2 regions of the Faecalimonas canis genome follow, and region 1 is predicted to be linked to the other one. Evidence: predicted binding sites of a transcription regulator. Region 1 holds the regulator's gene; the other holds the start of a gene.
What was found. The regulator NrdR, encoded in region 1, represses ribonucleotide reductase genes. The targets are predictions, from matches to a motif close to CACAANATNTTGTG.

Region 1 (10,783 bases):
ATACATTTTCTTCCACCTTGCCGGAAAGTTTTACATTTGCCACCTGACCGCTTGCATGAACACCGCCATCCGTTCTTCCGGAACCGTCTATCTCTACGGGATAGCCGACAACTTCCTCTATTGTCTTTTCTATAATGCCTTGGATTGTCAGCGAAGTAGTTGACTGTCTTTGCCACCCCTGATATTTTGTGCCATCATAGGCAATTATCATTTTATAATTTCTCATAGTATTTACTTATTTTTCTCATAGATTAAACGAAGCCCTTTTAATAAAAGTTCATCATCAATCAAAATTTCCTTCTCACAATGCGGAACTATTTTCTTTGCCAGACCGCCTGTGGCAATTACAGTTGCCTCCTGTCCCAATTCTCTATTGATGCGTGAAATCATACCGTCAATGCAGGCAGCATTTCCATTGATAATTCCGCTCTTCATACAGTCAATCGTATTTTTTCCAATAATCTTTTTCGGTGCTTCAATACTAATGCGGGAAAGTTGAGAAGTCCCCGATGTAAGAGCATCCAGCGAAATGCGTACTCCCGGCAATATCATACCGCCAATATAATTTTTCTTTTCATCTACAACACAGAATGTCGTTGCCGTACCCATATCAATGATGATAAGAGGAGCAGCGTACTCATTAATTGCCGCCACCGCATTTACAATTCTGTCACTTCCTACCTGAGCAGGATTGTCCATTAAAATATTTAATCCTGTTTTTACCCCAGGCCCTACAATCTTAACTGATTTTCCAAGCACTTTTTCTGCTGAGGCACGAACAATATTTGTTATCGGAGGAACAACAGAAGAAATAATTCCCCCTTCGATTTCCTTCGGATTAATCTGATATAACTCTAAAACATTTTTAAAACTGATAGCATACTCTAATTCTGTTTTCGTATTATTTGTAGATAGACGCTCTACAAAATAAATTTTTTCTTTATCACAACAACCGATTACGATATTTGTATTTCCTATATCTATTGCTAAAATCATGTCCTTCTCCTTAACTTATCACACTTCTTGATTTCAACAGTACCCTTCCGACAAAAGTAACAATCACTCCCGCAACAATCGCCTCCGGCACTCCGTTTATTCCAATAATAGACAAAATAAATCCATATACTGCATTTGATGCCACATCATTTGCCATTGCATAAGCATCTTTAAAGAAAACAAAAATAAGATTCATCACAAGCAATGTATTTGTCAGTGAACCTATAATTCCTGAAACTCCGAGTGAAAAAATCATGGATGATTTCCATTTTTTTGTTATCTTTGTCATAAACTGATATACATAATACGGAATGACTCCAACTAAAATTCTTGGTAAAAAACAGATAATAATGCTTCCAAGTCCTCCGTGAATTTCTCCCAATGAATAAAATGGTGAGAATACAAAAGAAGTTGCCGTAGGGTTCATTGTATTGTTGATAAGACTTGTCAGTCCGAATACAAATCCCAAAATCGCTCCTTTTCTTGCTCCGAGTACTATAGCACCTATAATGACGGGTATGTGAATAATCGTCGCTCTCGTAAATCCGAGCGGGATATATCCTAGAAATGGGGTAAAAGCCATAATGATAATCAGTGCTGCGAAAAGTGCAACCTGAACCATTCCCTTTACCTGTGTGTTTGGCTTACTGCCTGTTTGTGTGTTATTCATTTTTTCTCCTCCTTGTTATTATTCTCTTTACGAGATACAATACAATACCGCGTAATTATAACACGCCGGCTTTCTCATCGCAATATTTGTTTTTTATTTTCCCATGAAAGCGTTGGCGTTCATTTTAAAATTATGCTACAATCGTACATAGAAAAAACTACGGAGGTAAATTATGTTAAAAGGAAAAACCGTTGTTCTCGGCGTAACGGGTGGAATAGCCGCATATAAAATCGCAAACTTAGCGAGTATGCTTGTGAAACTTCACTGTGATGTACAAGTCATTATGACAGAAAACGCAACCAATTTTATTCACCCAATCGCTTTTGAAACACTAACAAAGAATAAATGTCTGATTGATACATTTGACCGCAACTTCCAGCATAAAGTAGAACATGTTTCTATTGCCAAACGTGCTGACGTTGTTCTTATCGCACCTGCCACCGCCAATGTTATCGGCAAAATGGCAAACGGCATAGCGGACGATATGCTCACAACAACCGTTCTCGCCTGCAAATGCAAAAAAATCATTTCTCCTGCAATGAACACAAATATGTACTGTAATCCGATTGTGCAGGACAATCTGAAAAAGTTACAGCACTACGGATTTGAAATTATCGAAGCGGATACCGGTTTTCTTGCCTGCGAGGATATCGGAAAAGGAAAAATGCCCTCCCCTGAAGTATTACTTCAATATATTTTAAAGGAAATCGCATTTGAAAAAGATATGAAAGGCAAACGTGTTCTTATTACTGCCGGACCAACCTGTGAGGCGATTGACCCTGTACGCTATATTACAAATCATTCCACAGGAAAAATGGGCTATGCCCTTGCAAGAAACTGTATGCTGCGAGGAGCGGAAGTTACTTTAGTAACCGGTCCTACAAGTATTGACCCACCGCCGTTCGTTCACATTGTTCCTGTCATATCCGCTAAGGATATGTTTGCCGCAGTATGTAAATACGCCGAAACACAGGATATTATTATTAAATCTGCGGCGGTTGCCGATTACCGCCCAACTACCGTTTCAGAAGAAAAAATGAAAAAATCGGACGGCGAACTTTCCATTTCACTTGAGCGGACAGACGATATTCTGCAATATTTGGGGCAGCATAAAAAAGAAAACCAATTTATATGTGGTTTCTCCATGGAAACAGAAAATATGTTGGAAAACTCCAGACAAAAACTGGAAAAGAAAAATGCAGATATGATTGTTGCCAATAACTTAAAACAGAGCGGAGCTGGATTTGGAACAGACACAAATATTGTCACTCTTATTACTAAAAATGATGAACGTCACCTTGATGTCATGTCAAAAGATGATGTAGCAAATGAAATCGTAAATACTATACTTGAAAAGATTCCATCATATACATAAGAGTAAAAATAAATTCCAATATCCTCAATTTAAACTAAATATATTATTCAAGATTTTTAAAGAGAAGACTATGATTTAACATAATCTTCTCTTTAATTTCTTTTTTCCTATTAATTTATTTCATTCGTCTTTTAAGAATAAAATATATTGCTCCCATAGATATTACCATTGTTGTCATAAATGGAAGGCTTTTCGAATCATCTCCTGTCTTCACGGGTACTTCATTTGGTTTTTGCTGATTCGGATTTCCCGACTGTGAAGTCAAAGGTTTTTCTAGTTTTGGCTCTTCTGGCTTTGGTAACTCTGGTTTTGGCTCTTCTGGCTTTGGTAACTCTGGTTTTGGCTCTTCTGGCTTTGGTAACTCTGGTTTCGGTTTTTCTACTTCTACTTTTTCTGAAATTGCCCTATTAAGTTCTACGGTTGCTTTATCTACTTCTTCTTGAGTTGCCTTTTCATTCTCTAATAAAGCCTCTGCTACATTTAACGCTTTTAAAATTCTTTGATAACTTTCTTCCGTATACTTTTCTTCTTCCAATGACTTCGCCAACTGGATTGCTTTTTGTAGTTCTTTTTTATTTACTTCCTGTGGTTTTTCTTTAGATACTAAAGTAAAAAACATTTCCTTATCAGAAAGTTTTTCCCCATTTACTGATACAATTTTCGCTGAAGCGTTTGTTTCAAATGTCATTTTTTCTGGTTGAGAATTATACTTTTCTTCTAATGGTTTTACCGTAAAAGTTAAATCATAATCATAACTTTGCACCTTATATTCCAAAATTCCTTTTTCATTTGTCAAAAGTTCATATCTGCAATCTGCAAATCCTCCATCAAGTAAAAACTTCATATTTTCCAATACTTTTCCGCTCTCATCTACTACTTTCACACGGAAAGTATGTTCATCACAGATAACTTTGTCTTCCAGTTCAGGTTTCTCTACTTTTTGCTCAATCGCAAGATTCAGTTCTTTTGTTATTTTATCCACTTCCTCCTGTGTTGCCTTTTCATTTTCTAATAAAGTTTCCGCTTCCTTTAACGCTTTTAGAATTCTTTGGTAACTTTCTTCCGTATATTTGTCTTCTTCCAGCGTTCTTGCCAATGCAACTGCTTTCTTTAATTCTTCTTTATTTACTTCTTGTGGTTTTTCTTTCGATATTAAAGTGAAAATCATCTCTTTATTAGAAAGTTTTTCTCCATTTACTGACACAATTTTTGCTGAAGCATTTGTTTCAAAAGTCATTTTTTCCGGTTTAGAAATATAAGTTTCTTCTAATGATTTCACTGAAAAGCCTAAATCAAAATCATAACTTTGTACTTTATATTCCAAAATTCCTTTTTCATTTGTTGCAATTTCATATCTGCAATCTGCAAATCCTCCGTCTAATAAAAATCGCATATTTGACAATGCTTTCCCTTTTTCATCTACTACTTTTGCACGGAAAGTATGTTCATCGCAAATGATTTCTCCCGGCACTTCAGGAGTAGGTTTTTCCTGTAAATTTCCAATTGCTATTTCTAAATTTTTAATCTGAATATTTACCTGCTCCTGTGTCACTTTAGAATCATTTAAAATCTTTTCTGCTTCTGAAATTACTTTCTGTAATTCTTCAAATCCACTTTCATAGTCTTCTTTCTTCAGACTTTTCGCTTCTTTTAATTTTTCCTGTAATGTTGCTTTATCAACTTTTTTCTTTAGATTCTCTCTTGCTTCCTGCGTATTCTTTAACGCTTCCTCAATTTCTTTTTTAGTTGCATTGATATTCTGATTTACTTTTTTTGCGTTTTCTAATGCTTTTTGATATTCTGTCCAGCTTTCTTTTGTGTACTCTTCTTCTTTAAATTGAAATTGTAAATTGATTTCTTCTTGTAATTCTGTTTTGTCAAATACAATTTCTAATCCTTGTTCTGCACGTCTGATTTTTGCAACCGCCTCATTATAATCTTCCTGAACAACGTTTTTCTTATCTAAAATTGTTTTTGCATTTTGAATCGCTTCCTGAAGTACTCTATATGTGTTTGGGGTATAATCTTCCTCTGCATACTTTTCCGCTTTTGCCAAATACTCTTCTAACACTGTACTGTCAGGTTTTATCTCCTGAGAGGGATCCGGTGCTTGTGGCAATTGTTTTACCATTACTTCTTTTTCAAAATCAACATCTACTGTCTTTCCATCTACTTCTTTAAAATATCTCTGTCCGTCTTTGTCCACTCCTATTTTCACTACAATCGATTGCATATCATAACGTTCATGATTACAAACAAGAACTTCCCATTCCTGTCCTTCATGCCATGCTGGAGAAGCATTAATATATACAACACTTGTATACTTGTCAGTCCACTCATTCCACGCTCCTGCGCCTGTTTTCACTTCCCTCACCTGCAACTTAAATGGTCTTGTAAATAAATTCCCTCTGGAATCTTTTACTTTAATTTTCAATGTTGTAAGCATTTTTTGCTTTTTCAGATTTTTTATCGCTTCCTTTAAATCTGTTACTGCTTTTTCTACCTGATTTCTCGTTGCATCTATATTATGATATATGTCTTTCGCTTTATCTAAAGCTTTTTCATAAATAACATAACTTTCTTCCGTATACTTATATCCTTCTTCTACAGATTCCGTATCTTTTATCGCCTGTCCTAATTCCGTTTTATCTACATACTCCTCTTTTGGAATTAAAACAAACTGTAATTCTTCTAATCCTGTCGCTTTTTTCCCATTAATTAAATCTGTAGATTTATTTAGCACTGCATAACTAATTTTCTCTGGCTGTGCCACATATTTTTCTCCCTTTGGCCTAACTATAATCTGGTCATACCAGCCGTCTGTAGATGAATGCATCAATACTAATTTTCCTAGTGAATTTGTTGAAACTACTGATTCATCTGAACTGTATGCCGTTTCTCTCTTTTTACTAAACTCAACATTCGGCAACGGTTTTCCTTTTTTATCTATAACGGATATTTCTACTCTATCAAATACAGGGACTCTGTCACCCCCTTCATCATACTCTGGATAATATACAGGTGGTTTTCCTTCACTTACTAACTGCATATTTTTTCTTGCCGCATCTATTTTTTCCTGTTCAATATAGTCCTTTTGCTCTGCTGTAAGATTCTCATACATATCTAACGCTTTTTTCACAGCATCAAGGTTTTCCTTCGTCATTTTACTGATATTAAATTCATTAAATAGTTTATTTACTTCTATTGCAGAAAACAAATCATCTTTCACGCTATTATCCGGAAGATATGTCTTATCTTTTTCTAAGTGAATAAGATTTGCCAATGGCTTAATATCCTTTATACCTGTATTACCTGAAAGATTTAACTCTTTTAAATGTTTCATTCCTACAATGGTAGATATATCTGTCAACTCATTGTTTGATATATCTAAAAAAGTCACTTCCGTTAAATTTTTCAAATCAGGTAGTGTAGTAATTTTATTATTTGAAAGATTTACATATTCTAATGCTGTGAGTCCTGCTATCTCATCTACATTTTTTATCTTATTAAAGCAAAGATTTAAAGTTCTTAATTTTTTCATCTCTTTAATTGCAGATATATCTGCAATCTCTAAATTCTCAGAAACGTCCAATTCCTGAAGATTTACAAGCGTTTTTAACGGAGTAATATCCGTAAGTCCGTCCTGTTTTAATAAAAGTGTCTGCAACTGTGTCAAATTAGATAATGGCTGTATATTTTTGATTCTTTTTCCTTCAACACCTGCTATGTAACAAATATTAATCATTTTAGCTGATTTTGCATATTGTATTCCTTCTAAGTTTTCAATCCAATATTGTTTTGTCCACCCCGCAAAATCTTCTGGGTGTCTTGTCTGCTCAAAAGAAATATAAGAAACCATCTTGTTTCCTACCATCTCTTCTGTCAATACCACTTTCTCTTTTACTGCATTCATTGCTGAACGTATTGCCCAATGTAATACTGGGTCTTTAACAACATCATTTTCTTCCGGCTGATAAATATCTTCTTCCTCTAGTCCCCCACACATATCTGCCTTAACTGTGATTCTATTTATAAAACATCCTGTCAACATGACACACACAGTTAAAATAGTTGCCACTATTCTTTTTTTTGCTCTCATAAACTTCCTCCTTATCTCATAAACTATAATTTCACTTTGAGTATATTCGTCCGTCCTTTAAAAAGTCAAATTATTTATTTCTATAGTAAAATAGTAGTTTATAGAATTTGTCTATAGTGAACACTTTACTGTAAAATAAAATTTTTCTATTTATTCACTCTCTTCCAAAACAAAAGAAAAGACTATGCTTTTAACATAATCTTCTCTAAAAGGGCTTTTTATTTATCCAATATTTTTTTCAACTCAGCCATAAACGTATTTACATCTTTAAACTCGCGATATACTGAAGCGAACCGCACATAAGCAACGGCATCTAAATCTTTTAGTTTATCCATGACAATCTCTCCGATAACATTGCTGGAAATTTCCTTCTCCTCCCGCCTGAAAATTTCTGTTTCAATGGCGTCAATCGTTTTCTGTATCTCTTCCGCTGACACAGGCCGTTTATAACAGGCACGAAGAACTCCTGCTTCTATTTTCGAACGGTTATATTGTTCTCTATTGTTGTCTTTTTTAATTATAATAAGCGGAATGGTTTCGACCTTTTCATAAGTGGTAAAACGCTTACCACATTCATCACAGGAACGTCTTCTGCGAATGGAAGTCCCGTCTTCTGCCGGTCTTGAATCTATTACTCTTGTATCCGCATGGTTACAATATGGGCATTTCATGTTTTTTCCCTCTTTTCACTTATTTTCTTTAGTATATAAGTTCGTCTGAAACTTGTCAATATTTACAGTTTTTTAGAAATTTTTCTTCCTTTATCTCTACCAAAATAATATCCTTCCCTATTTTCTTAATACACTCCACCGGAATAATATACTCCGTATCACTTCCAAGAAAACCGCATATTCTCCCCGGTCCCGGAATAATAATTGCCTCCACATTACCTGTACATAAATTTACTTCCAAATCCACTACGCAGCCAAGCCGTTTACAATCACATGAATTAATAACTTCTTTTTCCCTCAATTCACAAAGTCGCATATACTACCGTCCTATCTTCCAGATATTATTAGTAGTATATGCGACCTGTTATAAATCTTATGCTGACATTACCTTTTCGCTTTCAAATGCTTTTGCAATTACACCGGTCAGAACAAGTCCTGCGCCTAATGTAATAGCCAATGTAATTCCATACTGTACCATCGTTACTTCCTGTGTTAAAATTCCCTGTAATGTAATGGCACTGTTATAGAATGGAACGAAATAAGCAGACATTGTCGGCTCTTTCGTTGTATACATTGTCAGTAAGCCAACTACAAGGATAATCATGTAGACCGGCATAACAAATGAATTTGCTTCCTTAATTGTTTTCGCAAATACGGATACAAGAGCAATAATTGTCGCATACAGAAATGCCAGTGCAATAATCAATACTGCCAACATAATAATCTGCTGCGTACTCCATTTCATATCCATTCCCTGCATTGCTCCGCCCATCATCTTATCCTGTATAATCGGCATACTTATTACCATTCCCACGACGGAAACAACTGCAGATATTCCCGAAATAACCATAAGTGCAAACACTTTTCCAAATATAATGGAACTTCTCTTAATCGGAGTAACTAAAAGGCTTGCCATTGTTCCTCTCTCTTTTTCTCCGGCAATCATATCTGTTCCGATTGACATTGCTCCTGCGAATAAAAGAAGAGTTAATAAATATGGAAGCATTGTTCCAAGCGCTTTTCCCCCGGCCTTATTGTTATCCTGAATAATTGTTTCCTCCGTACCTGCGTTCACTGTAAAAATAGAAATACGGCTCATATCCCCTACTCTCGCATTCAACAGCGTCTGTCTGTAAGCCTCAAGTGTCTGCACACCTATTTTATTATACGCTGCCTGAGAATATTCCTCCGATGGATTGTGATAAACAGTTACTTCAGGTACTTTATCTCCTATTTTATAGTTCTGAATGCTTTCCTCAAATCCTTCCGGAAATGCAATATATAAATCTGCTTTTCCATCTTTTAATTCCTGTTTAATTTTCTTTTCCGTAGTTTTTTCTGCATCTTCCACTTTCATATCCAATTTTGCACTTTCGCAAAACGCCTCAAACCCTGCGGGTCTGTTCTGCATATATACTTTAGACTGATGCGCCTCAATATCATCCTGCATATTGCTTACAATATTTCCCATTAAATACAACACACCGAGCATTGCGGCAACAGGAAGAATAAATACGGAAAAAACCATTTTCTTGTCTTTAAATACACGAATAATCTCTTTTTTGAAAATCTCTTTAATTCCACTCATTTATGCTTCCCCCTTTTTTGCTTTATATAACTCAAAGAAAGCGTCTTCCAGATCATTGCTGTTTGTTTCCTCTAATAATTCAGCAAGTGTTCCTTCCGCCACTTTCTTTCCGTCTATAATAACTCCTATTCTGTCGCAGAGTTTTTCTGCTTCAGACATAATGTGCGTAGAAACAATAACAAGTTTTCCCTCATCTCTTAACTTTTTCAAGTAATCCGTAACACTTCTCGCTGTCACAATATCCAGCCCATTTGTTGGCTCATCAAAAATAACAATTTCCGGGTCATGTACAAGACTGACCGCAATTGCTGCCTTCTGCTTCATACCCGTTGACAACTCTTTAATTTGTTTATGTGCAAAATCCTTAATACCAAAATAAGTAAATAATTCTTCTTTTCTTTCTTTTAACACATCTTTTGGCACGTTATGTAATCTTCCGAAAAAATCAAACATATAATCCGGCGAAAACTGTGGGTCTAACTTAATATCACTCGTCAGAAAACCGATACTGTTGCGGACTGCTTCCGCCTCTTTCTGCACTTCATGTCCGGCCACATAAATTTCTCCGCTTGTTGCTCTTATAATTGTGGCAATACATCTCAATGTTGTCGTCTTTCCTGCACCGTTTGGTCCCAACAACCCATAAATTTCTCCGTTATTTGCAGTCAAACTTACATTATCAACCGCAACTTTTGTATTCCTTTTTGTCTTTGATTCTTTCATTTGTTTTTTATTTAATTTAAATACTTTGGTAAGGTTTTTAATCTCAATCATCTTTCCCTCCCCTTTCCTTTTGTATTAGTATGGTAATACAATACGCTTTTCTTTTTCATTTGTCAATAGGGAAATTTCATCTATATATAATTGTATTTTTCTTTTTTTCTTACAAAGAAATACCCTGACAAAAATACGCTCATAAACTCTGCCAACGGTACGGAAAGCCAAACTCCATTCACTCCGATTAGTGCAGGAAGTACAAGTATATTTATAACAATTAAAACAAATGTACGAACGAAAGAAATAATTGCTGAAGTCTTCCCATCCGAAAACGCCGTAAACATAGAAGAAGCAAAAATATTAATTCCCGCAAAAATAAAGTTCAATGAAAACAAAAGAAATCCTGTCTTTGCAAGAGTGTATGTTTCCGTTCCAACCGGAGTGAACACTTCCACAATAATCGGCGACATGACAAGTGCAAATACCGTAACAACAACCGAAGAAACAGTGATAAACAGCATACATATTTTGAAAATTCTCTTTAACATCCGATTATTTTCACTGCCGTAGTTGTAACTGATAACAGGCGCTACCCCCATTGAAAATCCCATGTACAGTGCGTTAAATAAAAACTGTCCGTACAGTACAATAGTAATCGCCGCAACTC
Region 2 (10,783 bases), on a different contig from region 1:
ATGACAATGGAAACTGTTGCTCACATATTCACGGTCAGAAACATTTTCTACAATACCGTATTTTTTTCGGAACTGCTGTACCTGAACACCACATAAGTTTTCAGCAGGTGTTCCGTAAATTGCATATAAATGTCCATCCTCTTTCTTAAATTCATTTACACGTTTATTAATATATTCCAATGTTTTAATTGCAAATTCTCCGTCTTCCACCAAAGATTTCTTATTGTGAAGTTGCTGTAATTCATTGATTGCCGTAATTCCGAAAGAAGCTGTTGCTGATTTTAATAATGGTTTGATTTTATCATACAAGCCCAAATTACCGCCATAAAATCCACCTTCGCAATACGCCAATGGGTTTGTAGACGCTTTCATCTCTCCCAAGTATTCATAAGTACGGATATGAAGTTGACGGATAAGTTCCAAATAATAGTCAAGAACTTCAAAGAAATCTCTATTTTCCTGTTTTGCCTTTGCATAAATCATTGGAAGATGAAGACTTACCGCACCAATATTGAATCTTCCGACAAATACCGGTTTATCATTTTCATCTGCAGGATTCATCCCGCCTCTTTCATACCAAGGTGACAAAAACGCACGACATCCCATAGGACTGACAATCTTTCCATACTGTTTATACATACTCGGAACATAACCCTTTCCCGTCAGACTTAACCAATCAGGATACATCGTCTTTCTTGAACATTCAATTCCCGCCTCAAAAACATCTTCCAACGGTTTTCCCGGTCCATGAAGGTTTTCATCATAGAGGAATACAATCTTAGGGAACAGTACCGGTTTCTTGTGTCCTTCTTTTCCCTGACCATTCTTACGAACTTCCAACATTTTAATCGTAGCCAATTTACCGTAAATGCTTGTGTTTGTACCTGAAGTTACTGTAATAAACGGATAATCTCCACGGCTTGAAGATACAGAATTAAATTTATATTCCCAACCTTGAAATCCCTGTTCCATTTCTTTTTCCAAGTCTGCCCATGCAACTTCATGCGCTTTTTCTTCTGAAAGACCCAGTTTTTTATATTTTTCTAATAATGCTTTATGTGACTTTTCTGCAAACGGTTCTAATATATCATCCACACTCGGAACTGTAAATCCGCCGTACTGCTGACTCGCCGCACTTAAAACAATATCCCCGATAACATCAAATGCCGTGTCCAAAGATTTCGGTTCATTGTACCAAAGATTTCCCATCTCAAATCCGCCTGTCAATACGTTCTTCACATCAAACAGGCAACAGTTCATCGTATCTCTTCGTGCCGACATATCATGAATGTAAATATAACCTTCTCGGATTGCCTGTATCTCTTCAACCGTAAGGAAAAATTTCTTATATAATTCTTTGTTTAACTCATTGAAAATTAAACTTCTCTTTGTAGATACAAGTGCACTGTCTGTATTACTGTTTTCCTTATCTCCAATGTACATGATAGACTGACTTTTCTTGTAAACTTCATCTAACATCTGCACAAAATCTTGTTTATAATTTCTGTAATCACGGTAACTTTTTGCCACTACAGGATTTACTTTCTCCAAAGCACCCTCTACAACATTGTGCATCTGTGCAATACGGATTTCTTCCACACCCATTTTTTGCACTTCTTCCTCAACAAATTTACAAATAAAGTCTAAATCTTCTTCGGTAAACTTAATTAATGCACGATATGCTGATTTATTGACTGCAACAATCACCTTCTGTACATTAAAATCTTCTTTTGTTCCGTCTTTCTTAATTACTTTTATCATGAACGCTCTCCTTTCTTAATTGTCTATATATTCTATATTTAGTATTATTTATTCGCATAATCACTATATCTTGTTCGACTGTGCATTATCTATACTACCACTCGAACCATGCACCGTCAACAAAATCCCTCTCGAAATAATATACAAAATTTCCCTCTGTCTTCTTTCATAATTTTGGTTAAAAAAATAGGTCGTCTATACTTGACAACCTGTTTTCCTTATTATTACGCATTTTTACTATGAGGACTCTTTTCCCCCATATACATAGCTGCAATCGCTGACACGAGGGGTACTGTCAAAATAACTCCCAAAGAACCTGCTATCCCTTGCATAATCTCTATTCCCATTTCGTAAGAATTCATCATCTGTAAAAACGGCATATCATATGCGTAAAAAATCATAAGAGTGCTTAGTGATCCCCCTGTAAATGCAAGTATCAATGTATTGGACATTGTTCCCATCATATCTCCACCTATTTTTATTCCACTTTTAAACAATTCTCTTCTTGTCAACTGCGGATTATGATAATGAAGTTCCTCAATTGTAGTAGATATAGACATAGCCACATCCATAACGGCTCCCAAAGACGCAATTAAAATACCTGAAAATAAAAGTCCTCCTATCTGTAATTTACTATTTTGCCCTATATATAATAATGTTTCTATATCACTCACATTATATCCTGTAATATGCCCTAACTTTCCAAATAAACTTGCAGAAACTCCAGCTATCACAACCCCGCCTACAGTTCCTATAATCGCACATAATGTTTTCTTTGAAAAGCCACCAATGAAATACATTGTAACAAGCGTAGTTAAAATTGTTACGACAACCGCACTTAAAAATGGCGAAACACCTAAATATAACATAGGTAAGTATAAATACAAAATACAAACAAATGTAAAAATCAATCCTAATGCCGATGTAAAACCTTTTCTTCGTCCTATCAAAACAAGCGTCAATAAGAAAATTCCTATCATTACAAATAAAATCATTGTACGATTATAATTGTACACACTTGCACTAATCTGACCATTATATTCACTAATTTGGACAACAACAGATGTTCCCTCTTTACAATCCGCTCCGTAAAGATAACTATCGATATTAGTTGCTTCTACAACCTCACCTTTAAATTCTCCACTCTTCAGACACACTTTAATCTTCTGTGTTCCTTGTTGACTTCCATCCTCATTTCGATTTTCCGAAATTATTTCCACTACTTCCGCTTTTTCAAATTGATTACCATTTTCTTCAATCAATTCTTTTTTTTCTATTCTTTTATTAAAAAAACATAAAAATAAGAGAAACAAAAAAATCATTCCCCATACACACAAATGTTTACTTTTTTCTTTTTTACTTAAACTTCTAAATGATTCTATTCTTTCTTTCACAAATTCCTCCATATGTCAGACAGGACAGAATAATCTGCCCTGCCATTTTTATTCTTTATTTTTTCTTTTTTAATAACCACGCAATAGCTAATGATGCAATTCCTGCTCCCCCCAGCAATCCAATTGGTGCTTCATCACCTGTCTTTATCGGATTTGACGGTTTTGTAGTACTTCCATTATTAGAAACATTTGCATTCGGTGTATTTGGTTTATTCTGTGTATGTTCATCTGGTTTCTGCTGTTGTTCCGGAGTCACTTCAGCATCTTTCTGATTTGCACTCTGAATGAATTTATTATTTTCATCTACCAGTTTTGCACTTAATTGAGTCAACTCTGTTTTTGTAATTTGCGTTTCATCTGCCTGACCCTTCAAGTTGCTCAACACTTTCTCGAATGCATCTACAACTTCTTTTGTATATTCGCCCTTTTTATTTCCAACAACAGCATTTGATAATGTTCTTTCCGCTTCTTCAAACTGATTTATAAGTTCTGTAAACTCAACAGTTGTTACAACTTCCTTTTGTGCATATGTAAGATTTGTATATGCTTTCGTAATCATATTTGCTGACACAGGTGTATTTGTATCATTTTCATATAATGTTTTGTCTAATAAAGTAGAATATCCTTTTTTCAACACTCTATTATTAGATTCATCTCCATATCCATTCTGTGCATATGCATAATAGTTTACTGGATCTCCCTCTGTATTATATTTTTCAATTAATTCACCTATCGCTTTACTATCATCTCTTATATCCAATACAACATCAACGTTCTTTAATGCATTTTCTACTCTCGCTTTTGAACCACTTGTCATCACACTTAGATCCAACTTCTTCACTGCATCTCTTTCTTCTACTATAGACGTTTCTCCATTTGTTTTTCTAACTGTCACATCATTTGCATACTTATTTCCTTCATAATCATATGTTTTTAATGTTAATTTATCTGCCGAAACATCAATTGTTGAAAATGTCGGTACAGGTGTGTTAGAGCGTTCTGCAAGATAATATTGTTTAGTTTTATTTAATGTATAAAATTTACTTCCTGTAGCAGAACCTGCTGCAATATATAAAGTTCCTTCTGGATTTACTGCATTGCTTACACCTTCTCCTACACCTTCTGTTTCAATTACTTTTCCATCTAAAATCTGATAAGTACGAGCATAAGAATGATCATGTCCTGTTAAGCACATATCAATATCAAATTCATCCATTAATGGTGCAAATAAAATTCTTAAATTTGCCCCATCTACATCAGAGTGAGGCGATCCTGATCCATAAATGTCATGATGAAACATAACGATTTTCCATTTGGCATCTTTATGACTTTCCACTGCCTGTTTCATCAATTGGCGATGCTCCTCAACATTACGGTTATTACTATTTAATGAGATGTAAAGTGCGTCACCATAACTGTAATAATAATCTCCACCAGATTCTGTGCTACCAAATTTTGATTCATTTGGATTGTTATAGTGATAAGCATAGTCATCCCCTTTTGATTCATGATTTCCGATTGTTGTTGCAAGCGGAACGCTTCTTAACGCTTCCGGATACAGATACCCTGCATATTCCTGCTCTCTTACAATGTAATTGTTTGCATCAGAATAATCAATCTGATCTCCTGCCGATAAAATGAAACTTGCATTTTTAGCAATTCCATTTTCTCCAAAAGCTCTATTCAATGTCTTATTCCATGCGTATGTATTTACTGCAATATCTGTATCTTCTTCTGTTCCCTGTCCGTTACTTCCAGATGCTCCAATTTGAGGATCCCCTACTAGAACCGCTTGATAATTATGAAATGAATGCGTCTTATACTCTTTAGCATCACTCCAATTCTTTTCGTCTACCGAGTACTGATAATAATATGTTGTATTTTCCTCTAAATAATTTTCTATCGATACCTTATTGCTCGCTGTATATGTATTAAACATATTACTTTTTTGAATTGGTTTCGCCGTTCCCACAAATGTTTTTGCTTGTGTCATATCCTGATTTTTAGAAATACGAACTTGAGGAGTGCCTTTTTCTTTTGAATACCACGCAAAATTCAAACTTTTCTCATTTGTTCCCGGAGTCAGCACGATCTTTCCCGAATCCATTTCTCCTTCTTCCTGCTGATTCCACTGCGTGTTATACCAAGTCTTATAATCCTGTGTTGCTGTTAATCCGCTATTTAATTTATTTGTTCCATCGCCTTGTCCATACTCTCCAAACGCGTGAACCTGTGTATTTCCAACCATGGAAACTGTTGTAACTACTGCTAATGATAATAACATATTTTTCTTTGTTTTCTGTTTCATTATCTTCTTTTTCTCCTTTTTGACTTTTCGGTTTTCGTCTTGCAGGATTTATTATTATCACTTTTTCGTTTAATTTCAATACACTTTACCTAGACTTAACAACGTTTTACATTACCTTTTCTTTTCACTAACATTCTTTTTAAATAATAGTGATGCTATTTACTTTATATTAATATAACTCTTCTATTTTTGAATATTTACCTGACTCGGCATAGAATTGTTTTACTGCAAATCCATATAAATAGATTTGCAGTTCCCAACATAGAACTTTTTATTTTCTAGCAAAAGAATATATATACCATAAACAAAAAGAACAAGAAATAGTATAGTAGGAATTAGTACTCCATTTTCTAAGATACTATTATCATTTTCCAGGTGGTGTCACCCAAGAACTTAATGGATTTTGCACTGTCGACATTCTCATACCCACAACACCCACAACACCGCTTAATGTTAAAAGTTGTCTTTACTTTTCACACAATTTTACATCCACAGTATGGACAAAATTCTTCGTCTTTTATCGGAGCAATACGAAGTGATTTATGACAAAAAGGACAACGATTTTTAATTGCAATTATAACAAGATCAATTATGAGAAATATAAATCCAACCATTACACCTATATTCCAGTCAGCAATACACGAAATTACAACAAAGACACATAATATAATGCCGGCAATCCGGCAACTAATTCTTAATAGTTTGAATGAACTCATTATTTTACCTCCTCCTATGACTTCAAACCTCAATAACTTCATAAGATATTCTTTTTAATATTATCATCTTCATTACAGGTATAACATCAATTATAGGTAAATCTTAGGTAAATTCCACTTATATTTCACAGGTAAACGTTTGATTTTCTCCGAATTATATTGACGAATATAATTTTTAGTATTTTGATAGTAAATGAAATAAAAAATAGCAATAATGCACAAAACAAAAGTTATAGTATCATTGTACTGTTCAAATTTAATACCATATTTCTTCATTAAATTCTTCAAATTCTTTTGGTGACATTTCAGTTTCTTCCCAAAAGGGTACACCATTTTTTATCCTATGATGTACTTTTGACATAGTGTCTAAATAATATCCTTCATAATCATAATCTACAGTTAGAGATTGACGTATATACATGGCTAATTCATGAGCCGCCAATTTAGAATCGCTATCATTTAAACCACCAATTGCCGGTCCGCTTCCAGCAGAATATACCTCTAAAAGTAAACACTCCCCATTTTCATTGCTTGCTTTTATGATATAACTAAACTGATTTTCTAAATTATTTGTAACGTAATTTGGCTTTCCAAATAAATATTTGAGTTGTCCCAGCACCATAACCCAATTTTTTTCAAAATTTTCATCAAACTCATAAATGGAACAAATATTTGATGATGGCATATAAAAATCTCTTGTGGCATTGACCTTTTCAAATGTATACATCTTTCTCCCTCCGTATCATTTTAATTTATTTCTACTCTGATTTAGAGAATTAGTCCATTTTCAACTCTTTTAGTTAACTCAATTATATTTGTATGTATTGTATGGATTATTTTTGAAAATTCAACATCATCTTTTCCAGTAGGGTCATTCAATCCCCAATCCTCTCTATATTCGCATGGTATTACAGGACACTTCACATTGCACCCCATTGTAATCACAATATCTACTTCCGGTATTTCTGACAACAATTTGGAATATTGTGTTTTCTCCATATCTATCCGATATATTTCTTTCATTAATCGAACCGCATCTTGATTGATTTGCGGTTTTATTTCTGTGCCTGCAGAATAACTTTCAAAAATATTTGAAGAAAGGTGTTTTCCCAAGGCCTCCGCAATTTGACTACGACAAGAATTATGAACACATATAAAAGCCACTTTAGGTTTTCTCATAATAAATCACAGTCCTTTCTTTGTTTTAATATTTGAACAATAGTTCTTTAACCATTTTCCACGGTCAATACTTTTTCATAGGATTTTTTTGTATTTTGCATTGTTTCTAATATGTGATTTTCACCACAGTAACATGATTTAATTTCTCCTTTATTATCGACACAGTGATCATTTTTGCCCACAATAAAGTCTTTCTGATTATTGAAAATCTCATCTAAATTATTATTAACCAATAAATTCTTATCATTTGTTGTTATAAAACTAATATAAACAATAGTTTTATTTGCTACTATAGTGTCAAGATACTCTTTTTGTTTCTTCAGACAACTTGGTATTGGTAATTATAAAAATATTTATATTGCAAAGACCTGTTTCCACCCATTCCTTAAATATTGTTGCACCTTTTAGATTGTTTAACCACGAGTGATAATTGATGGTAGTTATCTTCAACAGTTACTTTTCCATTATCTTTTCAACACCCCTGAAAATCCAACATTAAAACGGCGTTCCCACCATATCATACGGAGTAATTTGATAAACATAATAATTCAGCCAATTTGTATATAAATTATTTGCTGTTGCCCGCCATGTCAAAAGCGGTTTTTTTGTATCATCATCGTTTTCATAATAATTTTCCGGAATACAAATCGGCAAAGACTTCGCCTTATCCCTTTTATACTCCTTGTCCAAAGTCAGCCTATCATATTCAGGGTGCCCCATAACAAAAATCTGACGCCCTTCCTCAGCCATAACAAGAAATGCCCCTGCTTTTTCCGATTCTGCCAAAACAGTAAGCCTGTTGTCCTGCCTTATTTTTTCCAATGGTACATCCGTATGCCTTGAATGCGGTGCTAAAAACACATCATCAAATCCTCGTACGAGTGGAATTTTCCTATTTAATACTTTATGCCAAAATACACCGAACAATTTTTCTTCCAACGGTTCTTTGTCTATCCCATAATGATAATAAAGCCCCGCCTGTGCTCCCCAGCACAAATGGAGAGTGGACGTTACATTTGTTTTCGTCCATTCCATTATCATTTTCAGTTCTTCCCAATAATCCACTTTCTCAAAAGGCATCTGTTCCACCGGAGCACCTGTAATAATAAACCCGTCAAACTTCTGATTTTTTATTTCCTCAAATGTTTCATAAAACTTATTCAAGTGACTTGTGGCAGTATTTTTTGATTTATGGCTGGCAACATGAACAAATATCACATCCACCTGCAACGGCGTATTTGACAGCGAACGTAATAACTGCAATTCTGTGTCCTCTTTTAATGGCATTAAATTCAAAATACCTATTCGAATCGGACGAATATCCTGATGAACGGCACGGTGTTCATCCATAACAAATATATTTTCTTTTTCTAAGATTTCCTTTGCCGGCAAATCATTTTGCACACGAATCGGCATAACTACTACTCCTCTTCTGTTTTTTCTTCTATATATTGAATATCTTCATATTCTTTTGACGCTTTCGGTAATTTCTTTCTCTCCAGTTTCTGTTCAACAAACATACTTACTACATAATAAAGAACCGCAAATGTCGGAACTCCCATAATCATTCCCACAAATCCGAACAATCCTCCTCCTAAAAGAATAGAAAATACTACCCAAAATGCACTAAGTCCCGTAGAGTCCCCCAAAATCTTCGGACCTAAAATATTTCCGTCAAACTGTTGTAAAACAAGAATGAAAATAATAAAATATACTCCCTTAATTGGCTCAGAAAGTAAAATTAGTATCGCACTCGGAACAGCCCCAATGTATGGTCCAAAAAACGGAACTACATTTGTCACTCCTACGATAACACTGACAAGCAGTGTATATGGCATATCTAAAATACTTAAACCGATAAAACATAAAATTCCAATAATAATCGAGTCTATAATCTTCCCGATAACAAATCCACCAAAAATTTCATGGCTCTTTCTTGTCACCTGCAATACTAAGTTCGCACGTTCTCTTGATAATAAAGCATATGTAATCATCTTACACTGTCCCATAAATTTTTCTTTACTGTTTAAAATATAAACAGACACAATAACTCCGACAGCAATATCGAACAGTGTTTCTAAAAAACTAAATACCCCTACTGTTACAAATGACATCATTTGATTGATCTGTGTAAGCAAGTCTGTTTTTAGCCATAACTGAAATGCCTCTGCACCATTTTCCAAAACATTTTTTATTGTACCTGAAAAAACACTATCATTTATCTTTTCACTTTCCAAAAAATCTATGGCATTATTTATCTGATGCGGAAGACTCATAATCAAATCTCTTATACTTCTATACAATTCTGGAACAACCATATTTAATAATAAAATCACAACTGCAAAAGTTAACATCAATGCACCTGCAATCCCTATACTTCTTGAAATTTTCTGTAATTTATCTCGACTCTTTGTCTTTTTCTCAAATGCCTTTATAATTTGATTTTCAATTATAGTTACAAGCGGATTTAACAGATATGCAAATACAAACCCCAATATAATCGGCTGCAAAATATTTCCTATCTTTCCGAGAAGTCCCGTAATATCATCCAATCTCAAAAAAGCAAAATAACAGGCTATACCTGCCACGATAACTAAAAAGGACGTTAATCCTCTCATAAAATATTGTTTAATTTTCATCTGTGTTCTCGGCGCTATATTTTTTGGTTTATTTTTTTCTTCCATTTGTTTTTCCCTTCTTATTTTTTCTGACTTTTTTATTATAACCTTTCAAAATAAAACCCGTCAAGTTTTCTGTACTTGCAGCATATACTAATAAGTGAGATAATATTGAACCAGAGGTGATTTTTATGATAATTGATATTTTAAAAGATACTATACTTGATAGTATACATATTCTTCCATTTTTATTTCTTGCATTTTTTCTTTTGGAAATGGCTACTCATCCATCTAAAAAGATACATATTGCTTTAAATCCTTTTTTAGCGGGGGTTCTCGGTTGCATTCCTCAATGTGCCATTCCTGTTCTTGCGGTAAATTTATATTCCGGAGGAATATTATCTACAGGCACTTTACTGGCACTGTTAATTTCTTCTACAGATGAATCTGCCTTAATTTTATTTAAAGACCCTCATGGACGGAAAGTATTTCTTCCAATGCTCATTACCAAATTCATTATCAGTGTTATTGTAGGATACTTTGTCGATGTTTTCCTGAAAGATAAATTCACTCCTCCACAGCAAGCAGCCGCTTGTGAATGCCACAGTTGTCATCATTCACACGGAGTTTTCCTTGCTGCTTTAAGACATACGGCAGAGTTATTTATTTATCTATTTATATGTTCTTTCGGATTGGGACTGCTCCTTGAATTAACAGGTATTGATACTTTAACGCGAATACTTCTGGGAGGTTCTGTTTTACAACCGCTTTTAACCGCTTTAATCGGGTTAATTCCAAACTGTGCCG

Region 2: a site for NrdR is predicted at 1,823-1,836, ahead of nrdD (anaerobic ribonucleoside-triphosphate reductase). Genes of this name have one in related genera too.

Annotation. Positions count from the first base shown of each region.
Region 1 covers NZ_BAAHSI010000014.1:1,497-12,279, reverse strand. Annotated here, with positions in the region: gene truA (tRNA pseudouridine(38-40) synthase TruA) at 1-226, opposite strand, end outside; gene ACYPXO_RS03935 (type III pantothenate kinase) at 232-996, opposite strand; gene ACYPXO_RS03930 (ECF transporter S component) at 1,007-1,666, opposite strand; gene coaBC (bifunctional phosphopantothenoylcysteine decarboxylase/phosphopantothenate--cysteine ligase CoaBC) at 1,839-3,041, shown strand; gene ACYPXO_RS03920 (leucine-rich repeat domain-containing protein) at 3,157-7,140, opposite strand; gene nrdR (transcriptional regulator NrdR) at 7,359-7,811, opposite strand; gene ACYPXO_RS03910 (PRC-barrel domain-containing protein) at 7,867-8,127, opposite strand; gene ACYPXO_RS03905 (ABC transporter permease) at 8,185-9,399, opposite strand; gene ACYPXO_RS03900 (ABC transporter ATP-binding protein) at 9,400-10,173, opposite strand; gene ACYPXO_RS03895 (MATE family efflux transporter) at 10,254-10,783, opposite strand, start outside.
Region 2 covers NZ_BAAHSI010000035.1:262-11,044, reverse strand. Annotated here, with positions in the region: gene nrdD (anaerobic ribonucleoside-triphosphate reductase) at 1-1,761, opposite strand, end outside; gene ACYPXO_RS09765 (YibE/F family protein) at 1,986-3,155, opposite strand; gene ACYPXO_RS09760 (purple acid phosphatase family protein) at 3,211-5,463, opposite strand; gene ACYPXO_RS09755 (hypothetical protein) at 5,937-6,179, opposite strand; gene ACYPXO_RS09750 (hypothetical protein) at 6,436-6,906, opposite strand; gene ACYPXO_RS09745 (arsenate reductase ArsC) at 6,948-7,358, opposite strand; gene metA (homoserine O-acetyltransferase MetA) at 7,854-8,774, opposite strand; gene ACYPXO_RS09735 (AI-2E family transporter) at 8,780-10,042, opposite strand; gene ACYPXO_RS09730 (putative manganese transporter) at 10,168-10,783, shown strand, end outside.